DNA from 2 places in the Clostridium beijerinckii genome. Region 2 is predicted to be linked to the other one. Evidence: a T-box and tRNA genes for the amino acid it is inferred to sense, from the RefSeq annotation. Region 2 holds a T-box; the other holds one or more tRNA genes.
The links. The T-box of region 2 lies ahead of ileS (isoleucine--tRNA ligase). A T-box ahead of a tRNA ligase gene usually reads a tRNA of that ligase, here a tRNA-Ile.
Positions count from the first base shown of each region.

Region 1: it has a tRNA-Ile gene. The T-box ahead of ileS (isoleucine--tRNA ligase) is inferred to sense a tRNA for this amino acid. The anticodon was not compared.

Region 1 covers NZ_CP144906.1:5,295,151-5,306,936, forward strand. Annotated here, with positions in the region: tRNA gene PZA12_RS23745 (tRNA-Phe) at 1-69, opposite strand, end outside; rRNA gene rrf (5S ribosomal RNA) at 75-191, opposite strand; gene PZA12_RS23755 (NAD-dependent protein deacylase) at 381-1,112, shown strand; gene PZA12_RS23760 (competence/damage-inducible protein A) at 1,284-2,516, opposite strand; gene PZA12_RS23765 (ROK family protein) at 3,000-3,953, opposite strand; gene PZA12_RS23770 (hypothetical protein) at 4,065-4,301, opposite strand; gene fusA (elongation factor G) at 4,555-6,636, opposite strand; gene PZA12_RS23780 (hypothetical protein) at 6,909-8,408, shown strand; gene PZA12_RS23785 (VanZ family protein) at 8,702-9,154, opposite strand; gene PZA12_RS23790 (hypothetical protein) at 9,200-9,637, opposite strand; tRNA gene PZA12_RS23795 (tRNA-Ala) at 9,894-9,969, opposite strand; tRNA gene PZA12_RS23800 (tRNA-Ile) at 9,971-10,047, opposite strand; rRNA gene rrf (5S ribosomal RNA) at 10,092-10,208, opposite strand; rRNA gene PZA12_RS23810 (23S ribosomal RNA) at 10,348-11,786, opposite strand, start outside.
Region 2 covers NZ_CP144906.1:53,539-65,324, reverse strand. Annotated here, with positions in the region: gene PZA12_RS00300 (nucleoside recognition domain-containing protein) at 1-29, opposite strand, end outside; gene PZA12_RS00295 (hypothetical protein) at 142-327, shown strand; gene PZA12_RS00290 (MATE family efflux transporter) at 383-1,756, opposite strand; gene PZA12_RS00285 (MarR family winged helix-turn-helix transcriptional regulator) at 1,749-2,192, opposite strand; gene PZA12_RS00280 (LacI family DNA-binding transcriptional regulator) at 2,431-3,429, opposite strand; gene ileS (isoleucine--tRNA ligase) at 3,691-6,804, opposite strand; T-box leader at 6,898-7,146, opposite strand; gene PZA12_RS00270 (zinc-ribbon domain-containing protein) at 7,398-7,700, shown strand; gene PZA12_RS00265 (DUF2085 domain-containing protein) at 7,706-8,071, shown strand; partial or broken gene PZA12_RS00260 (sensor histidine kinase) at 8,224-8,496, opposite strand; gene PZA12_RS00255 ((2Fe-2S)-binding protein) at 8,607-8,825, shown strand; gene PZA12_RS00250 (2-phosphosulfolactate phosphatase family protein) at 8,926-9,642, opposite strand; gene PZA12_RS00245 (TIGR01212 family radical SAM protein) at 9,683-10,612, opposite strand; gene PZA12_RS00240 (transporter) at 10,731-11,786, shown strand, end outside.

The DNA of each region.
Region 1 (11,786 bases), 310 kb from region 2:
TCGAACTGGAATCGAACCAGTGACACGAGGATTTTCAGTCCTCTGCTCTACCGACTGAGCTATCGAGCCATATTACCTGGCAACGTCTTACTCTTCCACACAGTCTCCCATGCAGTACCATCAGCGCTGTAGACCTTAACTTTCCTGTTCGGAATGGGAAGGAGTGTTACCTCTACGCCGTCATCACCAGATACAAGTAGTATTATATCGAGTTATTTATATTATGTCAACACATTTTTTATTTTTTTATTATAAATATTTTAAAATGTTTAATTTATCAGGGCTTATATTTTATTTTTCTAATCAATTGTGCAATAATTAAATATACATGATAATGTGTTTTTAATACTTAAAATAAATTCTAATTTGGAGGTTTTTCTATGAGCATTGAAAAGTTATCAGAAATATTAAAGAATAGTAGTAATATAGTCTTTTTCGGCGGAGCTGGTATCAGTACGGAATCTAATATACCTGACTTTAGAAGTTCAAATGGCCTGTTTAGCGAGAAATTAAATGCTACATTAACTCCTGAACAGTTAGTATCACATACTTTTTATATTAGATATCCTGAAGAATTTTTTAAATTTTATAAAGCAAAACTTATATACCCAGATGCTAAACCAAATGCTGGACACTTAGCATTAGCCAAACTTGAAGAAATGGGAAAATTAAAAGCTATCGTTACACAAAATATAGACGGACTCCATCAAATGGCTGGAAGCAGAAATGTATTCGAACTTCACGGATCCATTCATCGAAATTATTGTGTTAAATGTCACGAATTCTATGATGTGAATTTTATCCTACAATCTAAAGGAGTTCCTATTTGCACTAAATGTGGTGGAACTGTTAAGCCCGATGTAGTTCTTTATGAAGAGGGTCTAGACGATAAAGTAATTAGAGACTCTATAACTGCAATTTCTAATGCAGATACTCTTATTATAGGTGGCACTTCACTTGTTGTTTATCCTGCTGCCGGACTTATCAATTATTTTAAAGGAAAGAATCTTGTATTAATAAATAAAAGTTCTACCTCTGCTGATTCCAAGGCTAATTTGGTTATTAACGATTCCTTCGGGAAAACATTGAGCGAGGCTATAAAAGAATTATAAATTTTTTATCTAAATTATGTATAAATAAATTTAATTTGGCAATAAATAATAATGAAGTATTTAACTTCAATATTTAATCGCCTCTCCCCCATTTTTATTTATATACAATTTGTAAAGCCATAATATATTACTTCGTTTGAAATATATTATGGCATTTTTATTTTGCATAATTTATTTAATAAGAATTCTTCTTAGCATGTCTAATCCTGTAATTGTAGCCTGAAGCCTTACTTTGTTTCTGTCTCCCTTAAACAAACATTTTTTTATCGTTACCTTTCCTTGAACATACACACCTATAAAAACCAATCCAACAGGTTTTTCTAAAGTACCGCCTTCTGGTCCTGCAATTCCTGTTGTTACAATACTAACATCAGTATTAGCTGTCTTTGCAATACCAATTGCCATTTCTCTTGCGGTTTCTTCACTTACAGCTCCATACTGGTTTAAAATATCATTATTAACGCCTAGTCTATTATGCTTAGCCTCATTAGAATATGTTACAGCGCCTTCTAAAAAAACTTCCGATATACCTGGATAATTAATAAGATAGCTTGCTATCATGCCACCAGTACAAGATTCTGCTGTAGATATTGTTAGTTTCTTCTCTATCAAAAGCCTAGCTACAACTTCTTCTATGTTAATATCCTCAGTTGCATAAACATTATCCCCAAGTCTGTTCTTAATTTCTTCCTCAATTGGTTCTATCAATTTTAGTGCTTCATCTTTAGTTTCAGCCTTTGCAGTTATACGAAGCATTACTCCTACATCTTTTGCATAAGGCGCAATTGTAGGATTGGTTTGAGCGTCTATTAGATCCTTAATCTCTTCTGCAACAGCACTTTCCCCTATTCCAAGTATCTTAACAACTCTTGAAACCAATATTGAATCTGATTTCTCTTGAAGATATGGTTTAACCGATTCTTCAAACATTGGTTTCATTTCTTTTGGTGGCCCAGGTAAAATGATCATTATCTTATTATCATCTTCCATTATAACTCCTGGTGCTGTTCCATTATTATTATTTATAACAGTTGCTCCTTCTGGAATTAACCCTTGCTTTAAATTATTTTGAGTCATTGCTCTTTCTCTAAATTTAAAATAATCTCTTATTTTTTTAGTGGAATTTTCATCCTCAATCAATTCTTTATTAAAATATTTAGCCGCAACTTCTTTTGTAATATCATCATCAGTTGGTCCAAGTCCTCCTGTAGTTATTATGATATCACTTCTGCTATATGCCTCATCAAATGCATGCATAATTCTTATTTCATTATCTCCTACTACTTGCTGATAATACATATCTATTCCAAGAGCTGCTAACTCCTGAGCTAAATATTGGGCATTTGAATTAATTATATCGCCTAATAAAATTTCTGTTCCTATGGCTATAATCTCTGCTTTCATCTTATTACCTTCTTCTTATTTAATTTGCAAGTCCACAATAATATTATTAATTAGAAATTATACTACTAAACTGTTACTCATTACAATAATCTCTTTTTATATCATAGTTAAAGATTGAAACCTATCCAACAATCTATTGAATAGGTTTCATATAAAATATACTCTTTTATAATACACTATCTCTAAGTATATCTAGAGATAGCTTATATAAAAAATTTTTTCATCCCGATCTATTATAGGTAAATACTTTAAATATCAAAATAAAAGTCTCCCTAATTAAGTAATTAACCTAGAATAAACTTAGTAATATGTATGAGAAGAAAAAATTTATTGCAAAGAGAGCTTTTTGTTCTAATTTTATGTGAAATTTTTAATATTTATTCACATCTATCTGTAATTCTATTCTAAAAGTCTATTCTAAATGCTTTAGAGTTCTAGGATTAAGCTAAAAATCCCACTACTTTACTTAATTCATTCTTAGCATTACTTATCTTCTGTTTCAAGCAATGCTAATGCTACCGCACCAATTACTCCTGCATCTGTACCTAATCCTGCTGGAACAATCTTAACTGATTCTGCCATAGATTTAAAACATCTCTTATCAACAACTTTTCTTACTGTATCAAAAACAATATCTCCAGCTTTTGATACACCACCGCCTATTATTATAATTTCTGGATCAAATATAGATACTGCATTAGCTACAGCTATTCCTAAATAATTCAGTGCATTATTAATTATATCCACGCAAACTGGATCTCCTGCAGCCGCCTCTGTAAACACCTCATATGAAGTAATAGTATCATACTTTCTTAATGAAGTTTCAACTTTGCTAGCTAATGCTTCCTGCCCTCTTTTTGCAATTGCAGTTCCTGATGATGTTGCTTCTACACATCCTATATTTCCACAATTACATCTTGGTCCATCTGGTGCTACTGTCATATGTCCAATTTCTAATGCATTTGAAGTGTGCCCTCTATATACCTTTCCATTTAAGACAGCACCGCCACCTACTCCAGTGCTTACTGTGAAGAATACTACATCTTTAGCGCCTTTTCCTGCACCAAACATATATTCCCCAATAGCTGCAACGTTTGCATCATTATCTAAAAATACAGGAACTTCAAACTTTTTATTCAAAGGTTCCACTAAATTAAAATTCTTAAATGGAAGGTTTGGTGTATAGATTATAGTTCCTTTTTCAGCATCTAAAGGTCCAGGGGAACCGATACCAATTCCTTTTATATCTTTATAAGTTACTGATCCATCTTTAATTACTTTTTCAACAGATTCTATAATTCTATTTAATACTGGAATTTCTCCCTCGCTTGCATTTGTAGGAACTGTTGTTTGACATAACACTTCTCCATTTAAATTAGATAATGCAGTACTTATCTTAGTTCCCCCTAAATCTACTCCTATAACATATTTTTGCATAATATAACTCTCCTTTATTTTATTTAATATACCAATAAAAAACAATTTGCTAATACATATTATACTATATTATGCTATTCCAATAAAACCTGTATTTTAAATAATATTTTTTCAAGATCCTTTATTGGCGCTTATGTAGTAGTTCCCAAAATCGTCATATTGTGTATAATTGATATTAAATTTGTTATCTTGAAGCATAGAATTAATTAATTCTATATCATCCTTATTATTTCTATCTATCCTTATTACAAAATTATCATCTTTGTCTATTATATTTAAATAGTCAAATATATTACTATAATCACTCAATTCTATGTTTCCATTAATATCCATGCTATAATCTGACATTGTACAGGCCCCCTTGTTCAAATTGTATAAAATATACTATTACTAAAATATTATGTCTTTCTGCACATGATTTTATCCTATATATATTAATGTAAAATTTACCTTATTCCTTAATTATAGTAATTTTTATTTTATTTCTCTTTATTAAGCCCAAATATTAAGCACATAAATAAAAAGTACCCTTTATGTAATACCTACACTAGAGTACTCTTTATTCCTATTTAATGAACTTTATCTATAACTTTCCATAATGTTATTTTCTTAATTCATTAATGCTCTCTATTGCTTTTGCTACCTCTATCTCTGGAACTTCTTCATATCTTGCAAATTCTTTTGTAAATACTCCTCTTCCTTGAGTTAAAGATCTCAATTCAGTAGCATATTTTCTAATTTCGGCAAGCGGAATTTCTGATATAACCTTTTGTTTGTCCCCTTCTGGCTCCATTCCGATTACTCTTCCCCTCTTTTTATTTATATCAGCTATCACATCTCCCATATATTCATTTGGTAATATAACTTCTACTTTCATTATAGGTTCCAATAGAATAGGTTTAGCTTGCTCTAATCCCTTTTTATAAGCTATAGAAGCTGCAACCTTAAAAGCCATTTCAGAAGAATCTACAGAGTGGTATGATCCATCATGAAGAGTCGCTTTAAGACCTATAACTGGGCATCCTGCTAAAACACCATGAGTTATACACTCTCTTAATCCTTTTTCTACTGCTGGAATAAAATTTCTTGGGACTGCGCCACCAACAACGTTATCAATAAATTCTAATTCTTCCTCCCCATCTGTTCTACGTTCAAATTTAATTACCACATCTCCATACTGTCCATGTCCACCAGACTGCTTTTTATGTTTTCCTTGTACATCTGAAAATCCCTTTATAGTTTCTTTATAAGGTACCTTTGGTAAACTTAATACTGCTTCTACACCAAATTTACTTTTTATTTTACTTGCGATTACATTAATATGTGTTTCTCCTAGTCCTGAGATTACAATTTCTGCGTTTTCTACATCTCTATCAATTTGAAAAACAGGATCTTCATCTTTTAACTTGGCCAAGGCTTGAGATATCTTTTCCTCATCCCCTTTAGCTTGAGGGATTACAGCCATTGAGAAAACTGTTTTAGGAAAATTCATTTTGTCATATATTACTTTAAAATCAGAACTAGCTAAAGTATCGCCTGTATTTGTATACTGTAACTTAGAAATAGCACCTATATCACCAGCTATTATTCTTTTAGCTGGTATTTGTGTCTTACCTCTAATAAAACATATATGGGATAACTTTTCATTCTTATCTTTATTAACATTTAATACTGTCATATCATCTTTCGCTTCACCTGTAATAACTCTAAAAAATGATATCCTACCTACAAATGGATCTGCAATAGTTTTAAATACTAATGCAGAAAAAGGCTTATCTTGATTGAGATTAACAAAAACCTCTTCATCATTTAAAACGTCTACAGCTTTTTGTGGAATAGCATATTCTGGCGATGGAAAACATTCTACAATATCATCAATTAAAGAATCCATTCCAATAACTTTTGTAGCACTTCCACACATAACAGGGGCAATATCTCCACTAGCACATCCACTTATAAGGCCCTTATATATTTCCTCATCACTCAATTCGCCTTCACTAAAATATTTATCAAGCAATACTTCATCAGTCTCAGCGACAGCTTCCATAATCATCTTCTTACAATTTTCAACTTCATCCTGGAGCTCTTCAGGTATATCCAGTATTTTTATTTCCTTGGTCTTTACATCGTATACTCTTGCTTGTTTGGATATTATATTTATTACCCCTTTAAAATTGTCTTCTTCTCCTATAGGATACTGAATAGGCACCACGCTGATGCCAAATTTTTCTTTAAGAGATGCTAATACTTTATTAAAATCCGAGTTCTCTCTATCTAATTTATTTATAAAAAATGTTCTAGGCAATTTAATTTTGTTACAATATTCCCAGGCTCTTTCAGTTCCCGCCTTGACACCTGAAACTCCGCTTACAACTATCATACCTACATCCACGGCTCTCATTCCTTCGATACATTCACCTTGAAAGTCTGCATATCCAGGAATATCTATAAGATTTATTTTAACATTATCTAATTCAATTGGTGCTACTGAAAGAGCAATAGAAAATTGTCTCTTCTTTTCTTCAGTATCAAAATCTAAAACCGTAGTCCCATCCTCAATATTCCCTAATCTATCTGTAATTTTTGAATAATACAGAAGGCTTTCCGCTAAGGAAGTCTTTCCAGTTCCATTATGCCCCATTAATCCTACATTTCTTAAATTTTTAATACTATAATCTTTCATAATGCTGCCAAACCCTTAATCTACCCTAGAGATTGGCTCCCACCTGCCTTTCACTTAATAATGCTATATGTTATATTTCTATTTCTATTCGTTAAATCCTCCTTATTTTCTTAATTTTCTGAAAATTTATATTTATCCTATTTTTGAAGTAGCCCTTTAAATTAATTTGATGTTTTCTTGTAGTATTAACCAAAAAACATTATAATTTTATCTGTTAATATCTTTATAATCATGTTTATTACTTTAAATCTATCTTTGTGGAGGAAAATTTAATGAAAGCAAAAAAGAATTTAAGAAACTTCTATATGTTTTGGTTTGCTTTACTTGCAATTTCTATAACTATCGGAGTCCTATTTATAAAACCCCAAGTGGGTGTTGCTGACCAAGGTGATTTCTATAGAATTATGAATATATCTGGTCTGTCATTATTAGACTCAGATACGAACAATCCTAACTCTGTAGGATATTACGACTTTATTGTGACTGATTATAAGATTACCCCTTTAAACAATACCGATTCTAAAAGCATCTGGAATTGTAGTTTGAGCTATCTAATAATACTTGTTAATTATATATGCAAATCACTTGATCATAATATATTTAAAACTCAATATTTAGCTGTCATCTATAGTATTATATATATTCTTTCATTTATCATAATATTAAAATCTTTGAATATAAAAAATAATATTAAATCTATGATGGTTGTACTAATAACCGCATTCATTTTCTTTGATGGCAATTATTTAATTTGGTTTAATAGCCTATATGGAGAACCAATGATGATAACTACACTATCATTGCTTGTTGCATCCATTCTTAACTATATTCAATACAAATACGTAATAAAGGGAACGGAAAAATTAATGTCGAAAATACTTTATATATTATTTTCAGCCTTTTTATTTTTAGGTTCTAAATTACAAGTTATTACTTCTTTACCTATTATTATAATTCTTATATGTAAAATATTATTGAATAATAGATATAATCTAAATAAAATCAGTTTAGCTATTTTATATGTTATTACATGCTTATTGATAATCTATCCTATTCGCATCAATATGAATAGCAACAACTTAAGTAAAGACACCCAGTATAACTCAGTCTTTTATGGCGTATTAAACGAATCTACTACTCCAGAGCAAGACTTGGTAGATTTAGGCTTAGATCCTGATTTATCAGCTGAGGCTGGGAAACATGCTTATTTGGATTCCGATGAATATGTCAAATATATTCCTGGTTCAGAAATAACTGATGAAAAATTCTACAGCAAAATAAATAACTTTAAACTTGCAAAATTCTATTTAACTCACCCTACTCGTTTATTAAATGGCATGAAATATACCGCAAGTAAGGCATTTTATACTAGTACTGGACTAGGTAAGTACTCAAAAGCTGATAGTTCAACCCCAGTTAGGGATTTCCATCGTTTCACACTTTGGTCATCTATAAGGGAAAAAATATTACCTAGAAATTTATATTTTATAGGATTAATTTATCTTATTATTCTGTTATGCTCACTGTATAAATATATTCGAAATAGTTCTAATCCTGAAATAAAGAACAAAATTTTCTTGCTTTGGACTGTTATATTTATAGGTATGCTTCAATTTCCAATGCCTTTTGTAGGCAATGGAAAGGCTGATACCGCGAAACAATTATTTTTGTTCAACTTCACTTTTGATGGATTATTAATACTTATTCTTATTTATATTCTATTTAAAGTAAATGATCTATTTAAAATAAAATTTAATTCATCTCATAAATAGGTTTAATAAGTAATTTTAGAGTAATTGTAATTTTGTTTACTCCAATTAAACCAATGTCTATATTTGTTTCTCACTAACTTATACTTATGTTTGCATAACATATTTAATTTCTGTTATAGAAAATGAAGGCTAAGTACATAATGCTTAATTTGCATCATATACTTAGCCTTCACAATTTTTATTCCTTATTTTCATACCTTAATATAATTAACTGATTTATATTATTTTAAAATTTGAATGATTAATTTGGTTTTAATCTTAAATTACTATATCCCAATTATTCAAATTATCTTTTATTTATCTTCATTAAACTTGGCAACTATATGCATTCTAAATAGATTAATCAATATTAGTGTAATGCCTCCAACCGTATCTATTATAACATCTCTAAAAGCACCTTCTCTTCCTAAAACAAATAATTGATGTATTTCATCAGAACAAGCGTAAAAAAATACAAAAGCTACTGTCACAAAAATAACCCTTCTGATGTTAAAATACAATTTAAACACATTAAATGCTAGTAATGATAATACCATATATTCAAGAAAATGTGCACATTTTCTAACTATAAAATTAGTAAGCTGCCCAAAGATTCCATTCATATTGATACCTATAGCAGAAAGAATATTTATTACGCCTTCACTTTGAGAATCAGATATTTGAGCAGGTTGATTAGACATAATAAATATCCCTATCATCCAAACTATTAATAAAAACCAGTAAATAATTTTCCTTTTGTTCTTCATACGCCATCCTCTTTAAGTACAATTTTAAAATTCACAGATATTATATTACTCAGACATATATCTATTTATATAAGCAAGTGATTCTTCTAATAATTCTTGCCCCTTTTCCAAACCATCTATTTTCATCTCTAAACTACAGATTCTTTGATCAATTTGATACATAAACTGCTTTATATCTTGTAGCAACTTTGCTTCATAAGTAACTTGTACACCTTCATCATCAATGTATATTTTTTCTGGTGGAGCACCACACTTAGAACACTTAGCATATATTCCTTGTTTATCTAAATTATTAAACACCTTAAATGTATCGTTATTACACTCTGCACAATTTGATAACATTATAAATTCATAATAACTCACATCATAATAATAAGTACTTCCACAGTCTTTACAGACTAATTTAAGTTTATTGTCTTCTGTTGATATATGAAATTCATTACCGCTACATCCATCTTTTTTGCAGACAATAGTTCTTACCATAATCCTACCCCTCGCAATATAATTTTTATACAATAAATAAAAATACTAAATTACATTTTTACATATATTTTACATATAAATTATATATTATAATTCATTCATTGTATACTTTAACAATTAGTATTTTTAGCCTATTTTATACTGTTGTTCTACTATTTTCTGCATCATATAACTCATGCTAGTAATAAATATTGTTGTTAAATAATATTTATAATAAAAAAATAAAAAAACTATGAATAAAATTCATAGTTTTCAATGGTGGAGATAAAGAGATTCGAACTCTTGACCCCCTGCGTGCAAGGCAGGTGCTCTCCCAACTGAGCTATACCCCCATGGTGGACCTTCAGGGACTCGAACCCTAGACCTACCGGTTATGAGCCGGTTGCTCTAACCAACTGAGCTAAAGATCCGTAAGTTAAATTTCTTTAACTTAACTCTTGTAATCTACAAGATTACCTCGCAACGTCCTACTCTGCCACACAGTCTCCCATGCAGTACCATCGGCGCTATAGACCTTAACTTTCCTGTTCGGAATGGGAAGGAGTGTTACCTCTATGCCATCATCACGAGATGCTAGTTCATTCCAAATCTTTGATTTGGCTTCATGAACTGTACTCCTCAACTTCGTTGAGCGAGTTTCCTTTTTGAAAAAACTTTGTTCTTTCAAAATTGCACACAGTTTCTTTAATGTATATTACAACTTGATTATATTGGTCAAGCCCTCGACCTATTAGTATCAGTCAGCTAAATACGTTGCCGCACTTACACCTCTGACCTATCAACCTTGTAGTCTTCAAGGGGTCTTACTAGCTTATGCTATGGGAAATCTCATCTTGAGGTGGGCTTCACACTTAGATGCTTTCAGCGTTTATCCCTTCCCGACTTAGCTACCCAGCTATGCTTCTGGCGAAACAACTGGTACACCATAGGTCAGTCCATCCCGGTCCTCTCGTACTAAGGACAGCTCCTCTCAAATTTCCTACGCCCGCGACGGATAGGGACCGAACTGTCTCACGACGTTCTGAACCCAGCTCGCGTGCCGCTTTAATGGGCGAACAGCCCAACCCTTGGGACCTACTTCAGCCCCAGGATGCGACGAGCCGACATCGAGGTGCCAAACCTCCCCGTCGATGTGAACTCTTGGGGGAGATCAGCCTGTTATCCCCGAGGTAGCTTTTATCCGTTGAGCGATGGCCCTCCCACGAGGTACCACCGGATCACTAAGCCCGACTTTCGTCCCTGCTCCACTTGTAGGTGTCGCAGTCAGGCTCCCTTCTGCCTTTACACTCTTCGAACGATTTCCGACCGTTCTGAGGGAACCTTTGGGCGCCTCCGTTACATTTTAGGAGGCGACCGCCCCAGTCAAACTGCCCACCTAACAATGTCCTGTCACCAGTTTCATGGCATCCAGTTAGAACTTCAATACTATCAGGGTGGTATCCCAACAACGACTCCACCAAGGCTGACGCCCTAGTTTCCCAGTCTCCCACCTATCCTGTACAGACAATACCGAAATTCAATGCTAAGCTACAGTAAAGCTCTACGGGGTCTTTCCGTCCAATCGCGGGTAGCGAGCATCTTCACTCGCACTACAACTTCGCCGGATTTGCAGTTGAGACAGTGCACAAGTCATTACGCCATTCGTGCGGGTCAGAACTTACCTGACAAGGAATTTCGCTACCTTAGGACCGTTATAGTTACGGCCGCCGTTTACTGGGGCTTAAGTTCACACCTTCGCGATATTTCGCTAAGTGTTCCCCTTAACCTTCCAGCACCGGGCAGGCGTCAGCCCCTATACATCAGCTTTCGCTTTAGCAGAGACCTGTGTTTTTGTTAAACAGTTGCTTGTGCCTATTCTCTGCGGCCTGATTTCTCAGGCACCCCTTCTCCCGAAGTTACGGGGTCAATTTGCCTAGTTCCTTAACTGCAATTCTTCCGTCGGCCTTAGGATTCTCTCCTCATCTACCTGTGTCGGTTTGCGGTACGGGCACTACTTCTCTCTCTAGATGCTTTTCTTGGAAGCATGGAATCAGATACTTCGGTTCCGTAGAACCTTCCCCATCACGCCTCAGAATTGTTGGAACGGATTTGCCAATCCCAACTCCCTAAACGCTTAGACTAGCATCCAATAGCTAGCACATCCTATCCT
Region 2 (11,786 bases):
ATTAGAAAAAACCAAATATAATTTATCATATTCTCCCCCATAGTATAGTTGTTCTTTACATTTATATTCCTTGCACTTATTTTTTAGTAGTGATAGGATATAATTACTAAACATAATTATATTATTTTAAGGAGAATTTTTATGAATGATTCAAATTTAAAGATAGCTCAACAAGATGTAGAAGAAGCTCTAAAGACTGTAGAAGATATGGAAAAAGTTATAAATAATGATGAGCCTTCAAAAGAACAATTAAAAGAAAAGTTTATTTGTTTATCGAATAGAGTTCAAAAATTAGAAGATATTTTAAAAAACGAAGGGATCCTTTAAATAAAATAGGTATGTCTCAATATATTAGGAACTATATTGAGGCATACCTATTCTTTTAATTTTCTAAAATAACTTTTTGTTCTTTTCCATTTCCCATTAAATCCTTTGATGTCTTAAAAAATACAATGAATGTAATTATAACTGATAGTATATCAGATGTTGCTCCTGCGATCCATACTCCATCTAATCCTTTGAACCTTGGAATTATTATAAGACACGGAATTAATATTATCACCTGTCTCAATAAGCTTAAAAACATCGATATTTTTACTCTTCCTATTGATTGAAAGAAATTCGTAATTATAATTTGTGCTCCTATAAATGGCAGCATAATTAAAAATATTCTCATTCCATGAGCTGTTACTTCTATAAGGGATGATTCATTATTAAAAATCTTAACTAATGCTTCTGGAATTCCTTCAATTATTATAAATCCTATCACCACTATTATTGTAGCTGTAATAACCCCGTATTTTACTGCTTGCTTAACTCTATCATATTTTCTAGCGCCAAAATTATAACCGATTATAGGTTGAAGTCCCTGATTTAATCCAAATATAGGCATTAAAAATATCATAGCTAAGCTGTTCACTATAGTCATTGCTCCTACAGCTAAATCACCACCATATGACTGCAATGAATTATTAGTTATTACTTGAACTGCACTTTGTGCAAGCTGCATACTAAATGGACTAATCCCTATAGCAAAAATACTTAAAACTGCATCCTTCTCCAATTTTAAATTTTTCCTTCTTATCTTAAGTACACTAGATCCCTTTGTGAAATAATATAAAATCCATATACTGCTTATTGTCTGCGCAACAACAGTTCCAAGGGCTCCTCCTTTAACTCCAAGGCCTAAACCGAATATAAATATTGGATCTAAGATGATGTTTATAATAGCACTCATTAGCATAGACGCCATTGCTATTTTAGGACTTCCATCACTTCTAATTGAATGATTCAAACCAAAACTCATCAAATTAAATATACAACCACTAATAATTACCCTTATAAAGTCTTCTCCATAGCCTATAATATTTTCACTCGCTCCAAATGCTTTCAAAAGTGGATTAGCAAATATATGACCAAACAGCGTTAATAACACACCAATTATTATTATTAATGTAAATGCATTTCCTAGAAGTCTTTCTGCTCCTTCCTTATCATGCTCTCCAAGCTTTATTGACACTTTTGTAGCTGTACCTATTCCGATTAACATACCAAATGCTAAAATTATAAACATTATTGGCATTGTAATTCCAACACCGGCCATAGCAAGTTCACCTATGCCTTCTATATGTCCAATAAATATTCTATCTATTATGTTATATAATGTATTAACTAACATTCCTATAATTGCAGGAATTGAAAACTCAAGTAACAATTTTCCTACACTCATTTCTCCTAATCTATTCTGCTTATTCATGAATATCCTCCTTATTAATTAAAGAACTCTTAGATAATTTATTCAACAAATTCATTAATTCTTGAGATTCCTCATCAGTAAAACACGTTCTAATTTTAGCCTCCCATTCATTCATTATAGAATATACATCATCTTTAATTTGTTCTGCTTTTTCAGTTAGTTCCAGTCTATATGCGCGCTTATCACTTTCTTTTTTTATTCTCCTTACATAACCTTCATCCTCTAATTTCTTTATTGCCCTAGCTGTTGTCGCTTTATCTAACCTAACCTTTTTCGTCAATTCTTCTTGTGTTATACCATCATTTTCATAAAGGTTTAAAAGAAATAAGTACTGACCAGCACCTATCCCAAATTTACTAAATCGCTTGCCAAAATACATATAGCTGGCTCTATGTATTTCACCAATATACTTACCTATATGCTGATAGCAATCCATATTACTTCTCCCCTATCTTAATCATATTAATATAGTATTAACAATAATCATATTTCATATCCAGATAATTACATACAAATTATATTAACACAAATTAGTTGTACATGCAACTAATTATAACTTTAACGCTAATAAAGGACTACTCCAAAATAGCTTTAAACTATCTTGAAGTAGTCCTTTATAATCATGTACATTTAATATTTATACTAACTAAGTATAAAATTTGACTATTTTTCTATTAAACTGTACTTTCTCTTTCAACTAGCTGATGTTCTAAAACATAATGTGGCTCATCTAACTCTTTCTTGTTTAAAAGCTTTATAAGCATTCTCATAGCAACAGAACCCATGTCATAAGTCGGTTGAGAAATTGTTGTAATCTTTGGATAGAAAATTGAAGCTGCAAAATTATCATTGAATCCAATTACGCTTACGTCTTTTGGAACTTCCAATTTATTATCCCTTAATGCATTAATTGCTCCCATTGCAATATCATCAGAAGCACATACAACACCTCTAAATTTCTTATTTTGCTTTATGAATTTTTGTATGCCTTCATACCCGCTCTTTACTTTCATTGAGCTTAGATAAACTAGTTCAGGATCTATTTCTATTCCTGATTCCTTCATTGCATTTTCATAACCAATGTATCTATCACCCCAAGCATTTTTGCTTTCTTTTTCAGTTCCTATAAAGGCGATTTCTTTTATTCCTTTTTCAATTAATAATTTTGTGCTATCATAACTAGCTTTAACATTATCAATTGTTACACTTGGTAAAACTCCTTCTTTATCCTTAGTTTCAACCAAAACAGTCTTTAAATCTAATTCATTGATTAATTCTAATATTTCTTCATTAAGAGAACTACTCATATAAATTACACCATCAACCATTTTTTCTTTAAGTACTCTTAAATATTCTTTTTCCTTTTCTATATCAAGGTCTGAATTACAAAGTATTATATTGTAATCGTATATATTTGAAACATCTTCAGCACCTCTTACAATTTCTGGGTAAAACTGGTTTGATATATCAGGAAGTAAAATCCCTATTGTCTTTGTTCTTTGAGTTTTTAAACTTCTTGCAACTATATTTGGTCTGTATCCAAGCTTTTTTATTGCATCTAAAACTTTCTTCTTAGTATCTTCGTTTACTACATCGATATCATTTAAAACTCTAGAAACGGTTGCAATTGATACTCCTGCTTCTTTTGCAACATCCTTAATAGAAGTAGCCATTATTATTCCTCCTTTGAATTTTTCTAGATAATCTCATTATACTAACATATTGCCTTATAAATCAACATAACTTAAAATAAATTATTATTTTATTGTAAGTTTTGTCAAAAATCATAGTTTTTAATCTTAAATTTATAAACATATTAACTAATTTACAATCTTATATAAGAAATATATATGAAAACTACATTAAATATGTATATGTATATTAAAATGACTAGGAATATTAATAAAATCTTTTATTCCTAGTCATTTTAGTTTTTATCTTACAACTTCAACATTCATGTTTAATGTTTCACTATTTATAACTGTTTCTGAATAATTAGATTCTTGATTATAAAGAACTTCACAAGTTAAAGTCTCTTTCTTTATTGTTTGTTCGAATTTCTTAATAACATCAATTAACATATCGTTATTTGATACATAAAGATTTATTCTATCAGCAACTTCAAATCCTTTATCTTTTCTCATATTTTGAATCTTTGAAATAATTTCTCTTACATGCCCTTCTTCTTGAAGTTCTGGTGTCACAGTTGTATCTAAAACAACTCCAAGTTCACCTTCTCCTGCGAATGCATAACCTTCTAAACCTTGCATTGTAACTAAAAGATTTTCATTTGTAAGAACTATTTCTGTATCATTAACAGTTATAGTTTCACTTCCACCATTTTGAATCTTTTGAGCCAATTCCATTTGGTTCTTTTCAGAAATTGCCTTTCTGATTTGAGGAATTAATTTTCCATATAACTTACCTATAACAGGTAGATTAGGTTTTATTTCAAAGTTAACATATTTTGAAAGGTCTGCTCCAAGCTCAACCTTTTTGATATTTAATTCTTCCTTTACAATATCTCCGTAATAATCTGGAAGAGATTTTGTTGATATAAGTAATTCAGAAAGTGGCTGTCTATTCTTAACATTTGCAGCGTTTCTAGCACTTCTTCCAAGCTTAACAAGTGTATATGCTAAATCCATTTCTTTTTCTAGTTCTTTATTTATTGCAGATTTATCAACTTCTGGCCAAGTGCATAGATGAATACTTTCTGGCGCATTTTTATCAAGATTCACAACTAAATTTTGATAGATTTCTTCAGTCATAAACGGTACAAATGGTGATGCCACCTTAACTAAATTTGTTAGAACTTTATATAAAGTTACATAAGCTCCTATCTTATCGTTTGTTAACTCTTGTGACCAATATCTTGATCTGTTTCTTCTTACATACCAGTTTGATAATTCATCAGTAAAATCTTCAATAGCTAATGCTGCTTGAGTAATTTTATAAGTATTTAATCCATCATCAACTGTTTCGATTAATGTGTTTAATTTAGATATAATCCATTTATCCATTATATTATCTGAAACAAAATCAGAGTACTTAGTTGGATCAAATTTATCTATTTCAGCATATAAAACATAGAAAGAATAAACATTCCATAATGTTCCTAAGAACTTTCTTTGAGCTTCTGCAACATCATCTATAGAGAATCTTGTTGGAAGCCATGGTGCACTTGCAGTATAGAAATGCCATCTTGTAGCATCTGCCCCTTGACTATTTAGTACTTCAAAAGGATCTACAACATTTCCTTTATGCTTAGACATCTTAAGTCCTTTTTTATCTAAAACGTGACCTAATACTATACAATTTTCAAATGAATTTGTATCAAATAAACATGTTGAAATCGCAAGTAATGTATAGAACCAACCTCTTGTTTGGTCAACTGCTTCTGAAATAAATTGTGCTGGGAAGTTCTTTTCAAAAGTTTCCTTGTTTTCAAATGGATAGTGCCATTGTGCAAAAGGCATTGATCCTGAGTCAAACCAGCAGTCTATAACTTCATGTGTTCTCTTCATTTCCTTACCGCAATGTGGACATTTTAACTTTATTCCATCTACGTAAGGTTTATGTAATTCAATCCCCTTACAGTCTGTAGTTGCTTTTTCTTCTAGTTCTTCTCTGCTACCAATACACTCTTGATGGCCACATTCACATTGCCATATTGGAAGTGGTGTTCCCCAATATCTGTCTCTTGAAATACCCCAGTCAATAACATTTTCAAGGAACTTACCCATTCTTCCTGTTCTAGTGTTATCAGGATACCAATTTATTTTATTATTATTTTCAAGTAATTTATCTCTCATTTTAGTCATCGCAACAAACCAACTATCTTTTGGATAGTATAGAAGCGGCGTATCACATCTCCAGCAATGTGGATATGAGTGAGTGTGCTTTTGTGCTGTAAATAATTGATTACGTTCTTCTAAATATTTAACAATACTTTCATCACACTTCTTAACAAACTTTCCTGCCCATGGAGTAACTTCTTCAACAAAATTACCATTTGTATCTACTAAATTTATAAATGCAATTCCATTTTTCTTTGAAACAAGACTATCATCTTCACCATAAGCTGGTGCAATGTGTACTATTCCTGTACCGTCTGATAATGTTACATAATCTCCATGAATTACTACGAAAGCTTTTCCTTCAACTTTTGCAAAAGGTAATAATTGTTCGTATTCAGTACCTAGCAATTCTTCACCTTTAAATTCTTTAACTATTTCATATTCAGTATCTCCTAAAACCTTACCTACTAAATCCTTAGCTAAAATATAAATTTCTTCTCCTACCTTTACTTCTGCATATGTATAAGATTTATTTATACATAATGCTAAGTTAGATGGTAATGTCCATGGAGTTGTTGTCCATGCTAATATATATTTATTTTCTTCACCTTTAACTTTAAACTTTACAGTTGCAGTTAAATCTTTAACATCCTTATATCCTTGAGCAACTTCATGGGATGAAAGCGCTGTTCCACACCTTGGACAGTAAGGCATTACTTTGTGGCCCTTATACAATAAGCCCTTATTCCACATTTGCTTTAAAGCCCACCATTCAGACTCAATATAATTATCATGGTACGTTACATATGGATCATCCATATCAACCCAGAATCCAATTTGTTCAGACATTTCCTTCCATAAGCTAACATATGAGAATACACTATCTTTACATTCATGAACAAACTTTTCTACACCAAAGTCTTCTATTTGTTCTTTTCCTGAGATTCCAAGTTTCTTTTCTATTTCTAACTCTACTGGAAGTCCATGAGTATCCCATCCAGCTTTTCTAAGAACCTTATACCCTTTCATTACTTTATATCTTGGAATTATATCCTTCATAACTCTTGTCAAAATATGACCAACATGTGGCTTTCCATTTGCTGTTGGTGGACCGTCATAAAAAGTAAAATATTCTCCATCTGAATTTGAGTCAAAGCTCTTCTTTATTATATCTTTCTCTGTCCAAAGCTTTGCTATATCTTTTTCAATTTTGACGGTACCTTTTGATGAATCTACCTTATTGTACATTAAAAATTCCCCTTTCAGCTAAGTAAACTATATTATTCTCTTTAAGAATTGTTTCCTTTTTGCATACTTTTTTAAACATAAAAAAACTCCATCCTAAAGGACGAAGTTGAATTCGCAAACCACCTAAGGTTAAAACATCTAAACGCAAAATTAAATGTTTTATTTCAAGTACATACATACTCTATCCTTTAACGCAGGCTCTTACGTGATAACTTATTCGGCATTACGCCTTTCAGCCTCCAACTCCTAGGTGATTTTCTCTAAGATTTATTATAGCTTTACACCAGCCAGCTACTCTCTAAAAATAATATCTAAGATACTTTTCCTAATCATCGTCTTTTATTGTAATAATTATATATTAATGATTTTTAAATGTCAATTCATGATCAAACACTAATTGTATCTTTATTACTAATTAATGTTATAAAATAATTCAATCCTAATTTTATAAAGTTAGTGCGATATCATATTAACAATTTTATAGCTTAACTAAGATATAAAATTAAATATTATCATGAATATAACTACATATTTACTCATAAGTTGTATTATTAACAATACTATAAATAGTATCTTCTTAAAGGGGGAAATATATGTTTTGTAAGAATTGCGGACAACAAATAGATGATAACGCTGCCGTATGTATACATTGTGGTGTTGCTACTGGTAATAATATGTCTTCTAAAGGTACTTTGGACAATCCATCTCATTTAGCCGGAATTGCGTCTTGTTGCTTTCCAGTAGTAGGAATAATATTATACTTCTTATGGAAAGATGAAAAGCCTCAAAGTGCCAGCTTAGTATGTAAATGGATGATTGGTGGAATAATTATCTGGATAATTTTTTACGTTCTAGCTTTTGTACTCGGAATGCTAGGAAGCTTATCATCATACTAAGTTAAATGCTTAATTGTAAAAAAGTCTTAAACTATATGTTTTTCTGCCATCAATTACCTGAGAGATCGTTCTTTTTTAGAGGTCATCAATTTCCATTATGTGCAAGATGCACGGGAATATTACTGGGATATATTCTCGGACTCACATACGTAATATTATCTAAAAATATTCATATAATTATAGAATTATTACTGATGCTACCACTTTTAATTGATGGGTTTGGTCAATATCTCATGTACTTTAAGAGTACTAATACAAGGAGATTAATCACCGGAATCTTAGCAGGCATATCAACTATATGTTTATTTAGGTTGGCAATAGTTTTAGGTCTTCAATCTGGACATTGGTTTTATAATTTTATTCATATATAACTGTACTGGTTTCTTACTACAGTTATAATAATACTAATATAAAACATAGCTATCTAAATCTAGTATTCTTAATGATTTAGATAGCTTTACATTTTAAATAAAATAACTATATAGACCCTTTAGCAAATAAGGTAACGTTTCCTAGGATTCTCTTATTTAATTATTTTAGGAATCAATAATATAAATTCAGATCCAACGCCATATTCTGAATTCACTTTTAACTTAATCCCAAAATTCTTTGAGATAGATTTCAATAAACTAAGACCGATTCCCATTCCGTTAATATTTTGTCCTCTAAATATATCGCTTCGATAAAATCTATTAAATATTCGCTTTTCTTCTTCCTTCTTAATTCCTATTCCATTATCTACAATATTAAAATAATAATAAAAATTATTATTTAATATAGGATATTTTTTTATAATTATTGTTATAATATTAATTAACTATACTTTTATTTTAGATTATAAAATGTATAATTAAGATAAAGTTAGTTTTTCAATTAACTTAAAAAATGTTTTTAGGAGATACTATTATGGAAAATAATTTGAATGAAGCAATTTTAGATAAATTAACAAAAACTTGCACTTGTAAGGCAATACCTAGATCAAAAATTAAGGAAGCTATTAAAAATGGTGCTTCAACTATAAAAGAGGTCCAAAAGGCTACTGGTGCAGGCAGTGGTTCATGCGGAGGTAGAAATTGTTCTCCGCGAATAAATGATTTACTAAAGCAATCAAGAGAAAACATATAATCATAAAACTTTTACTCATAGTAAATTCGAAAAGCAAAACACATACAGATTAAATAAATCATGTATGTGTTTTACTTTTAGTCATAATCTTAAAAGTTTTTCATTCACAAGTTATTTTTCCGTCCTTATATTCTGGAACTATATCTATGATGCTTTTTTTTATGCAATATTCAATATCATTATTTAATCCTAAGGATTTCATTACTGAATAGTGAGATGCTTCTCGTACATAACTCAAAATATTTATATTTTCTTTATATATCATAGAGGCTGTCTTTGCTATATCTGTTAATTCTATATTTCTATTAACATCTAGCATTTGATTAATTATATATCCACTACAAATAAAATCATCCATTGAGAAGTTTCCATTTGTTCCTGCATTAATAATAACCACATCATCATTTATATTAATCAATTTTTTCGCCACTGATTCTCCATTTATCATGGCCCCTATAAAAACTCTTTTGGCCTCCGTTGACTTTGTTAAAGCTCTTGTTCCATTTGTTGTAGTCATAAGCACTGTTTTACCTTCAACTTTTTCTTTTATATATTCTAATGGCGAATTTGATAGATCAAAACCTTCAATTTTAACAGCTTTTCTCTCTCCTCCTAAAATGTAATTATCTCTACTAAGTTTCTTTGCATATTCCAGTGTTTCCTCAATAGTCAAATAAGGAATAACTTCTCTTGCTCTATTATCTAGTGCTGTTATAATTACAGATGTAGCTCTAAATATATCGATTATAACTGCAATCTTATTCCTTACTCTGCTTTCAACTATATCATCTGCTGAGATTATAATATCTATTTTCATTTTACTTACTCCATTCCTAATCATTAGAATTAATATATAGTTACTCCCTGAAATTTTTTCCTTGCCATAAGTTGTTATCTTCTAACGTCTTATCTATTGAATTTAAAACTTCCCATTTTTTTAAACTCCACATTGGTCCGATCAAAAGATCTCTCGGTGCATCGCCTGTTAACCTGTGAACTACCATGTCCTTTGGAAGTAGTGTTATTCCATGAGTCACAAGATCTATATAATCATCTTGCGATAGGAACTTAAGATCTCCTGCCTCGTATAACTTTACCATAGGCGTTTGCTTCATTAAATGTAGTAAATGTAGTTTGATTCCTTTAGCCCCTGAATGAGCTATATAATTTATTGTTTCTAACATATCCTCTTTAGTTTCACCCGGTAATCCTAAGATGTCATGAACTACTACATCAATATTTCTCTCTTTTAATTTTCTCATTGCATTTTCAAATACATCTAATTTATATCCTCTATTAATTCTTTTAGCAGTCTCATCATTGCTGGTTTGAAGTCCAAGCTCTATCCAAAGGTAAATCTTATTGTTTATATTCTCCAATAATTCTAATACATCATCATCTAAGCAATCAGGTCTTGTGGCTATTGCGATAGCTACAACCCCCTCCTGATTTAATGCCTCTTCATATTTTCTTTTCAACTCATCAATAGGTGCATACGTGTTTGTGTAAGCCTGAAAATAAGCTATATACTTACCACTTTTCCACTTTTGTGACATCATATCCTTTATATCATGAAATTGCTTTGAAATAGACAATTCTCTGTCACCAGCATAATCTCCTGAACCTCTCTCACTACAAAAAAGACAGCCCCCATTACTTATCTTTCCATCTCTATTCGGACAAGAAAATCCTCCATCCAAAGATATTTTAAATACTTTTTCACCAAATTTATTTCTTAAAAAATAGTTTAAACTATGATATCTTTTTCCATCCCAAAAACTGTTCATATTTCCTCCTCTTTATGTGTCTAATATACCTTCTTTAAATATTGTAACATTTAAAGAATAAATTAAAAGTAAACCTTATATATTTAATAAAAGGAACATTCTTTAAGGGGGATAAATATTGAAAAAGGAAATGGTAAAAGTATTTCAAGTTGCCACTGTGTTCATCGGAACAATAGTTGGTGCTGGTCTTGCTTCTGGAAAAGAAATCACAGAATTTTTTACTCAATACGGTATATCTAGTTTCATAGGAATTATAGGTTGTGGTATTTTCTATATCTTAATAAGTTCTATAATTTCTAGAATAAGTATTAATTATAATCTTAGCTCTTATAGTGATGTTATGAATATAATAAGCCCTAATATATTTGGTAAGATCACTGGTTTTATAACAACTCTCTTTCTTATTTCCAGCGCATCTATAATACTTGCTGGAAGTGGTGCTTTGATACATCAGTTTTTTGGAATACCAAAGATAATCGGCTCACTAATAATGATTGTAATAGCCATATTTTTTCTACTTAGAGATACTGAAGGATTAATTGAAGTTAATTCCTTTATTGTTCCAGGTTTAATTTGTACTCTTACTTTGATTACAGTTTTATATTTTGCATTTTGTAGAAATACAGTTTCGTTAGACAATATCGCTAGCTTTCCAAAACAAAAAACTGGAATCCTTATTTCCACAGTACTTTATGCTGGATATAATACACTTTCAGCCTCAGGAGTCCTAGTACCACTTAGCACCCAAATGAAGAAAAGTAAAATAATGATTGCTGGAATAGTAACCGGCGCAATTGGACTAACTATACTTTGTTTAATGATAAATTTATTATTAACAATTAATCAACCTTATATATATAAATATGAGATTCCTTTACTTTTTGTCGCTAATAGATTTGGTAACTTAATTCAAGCATTGTTACTCGTGATAATCTGGTTGGAGATGTTTTCTACCGAAGTTTCTGACATATATTCCATAAGCAAAACCCTAGAGCAAACATTTAATATAAAATTTAAAAAAGCCATCTTTATCGTAATAAGTCTTGCTCTTTTAATCTCCCAATTTGGATTTGGAACTCTTATAACTAAACTATATCCTATATTTGGTCTATTAAGTTTGATTTTTATATTCCAATGTATATTATTCTTTTTTAAGCACAAAAAAGATTTTTCT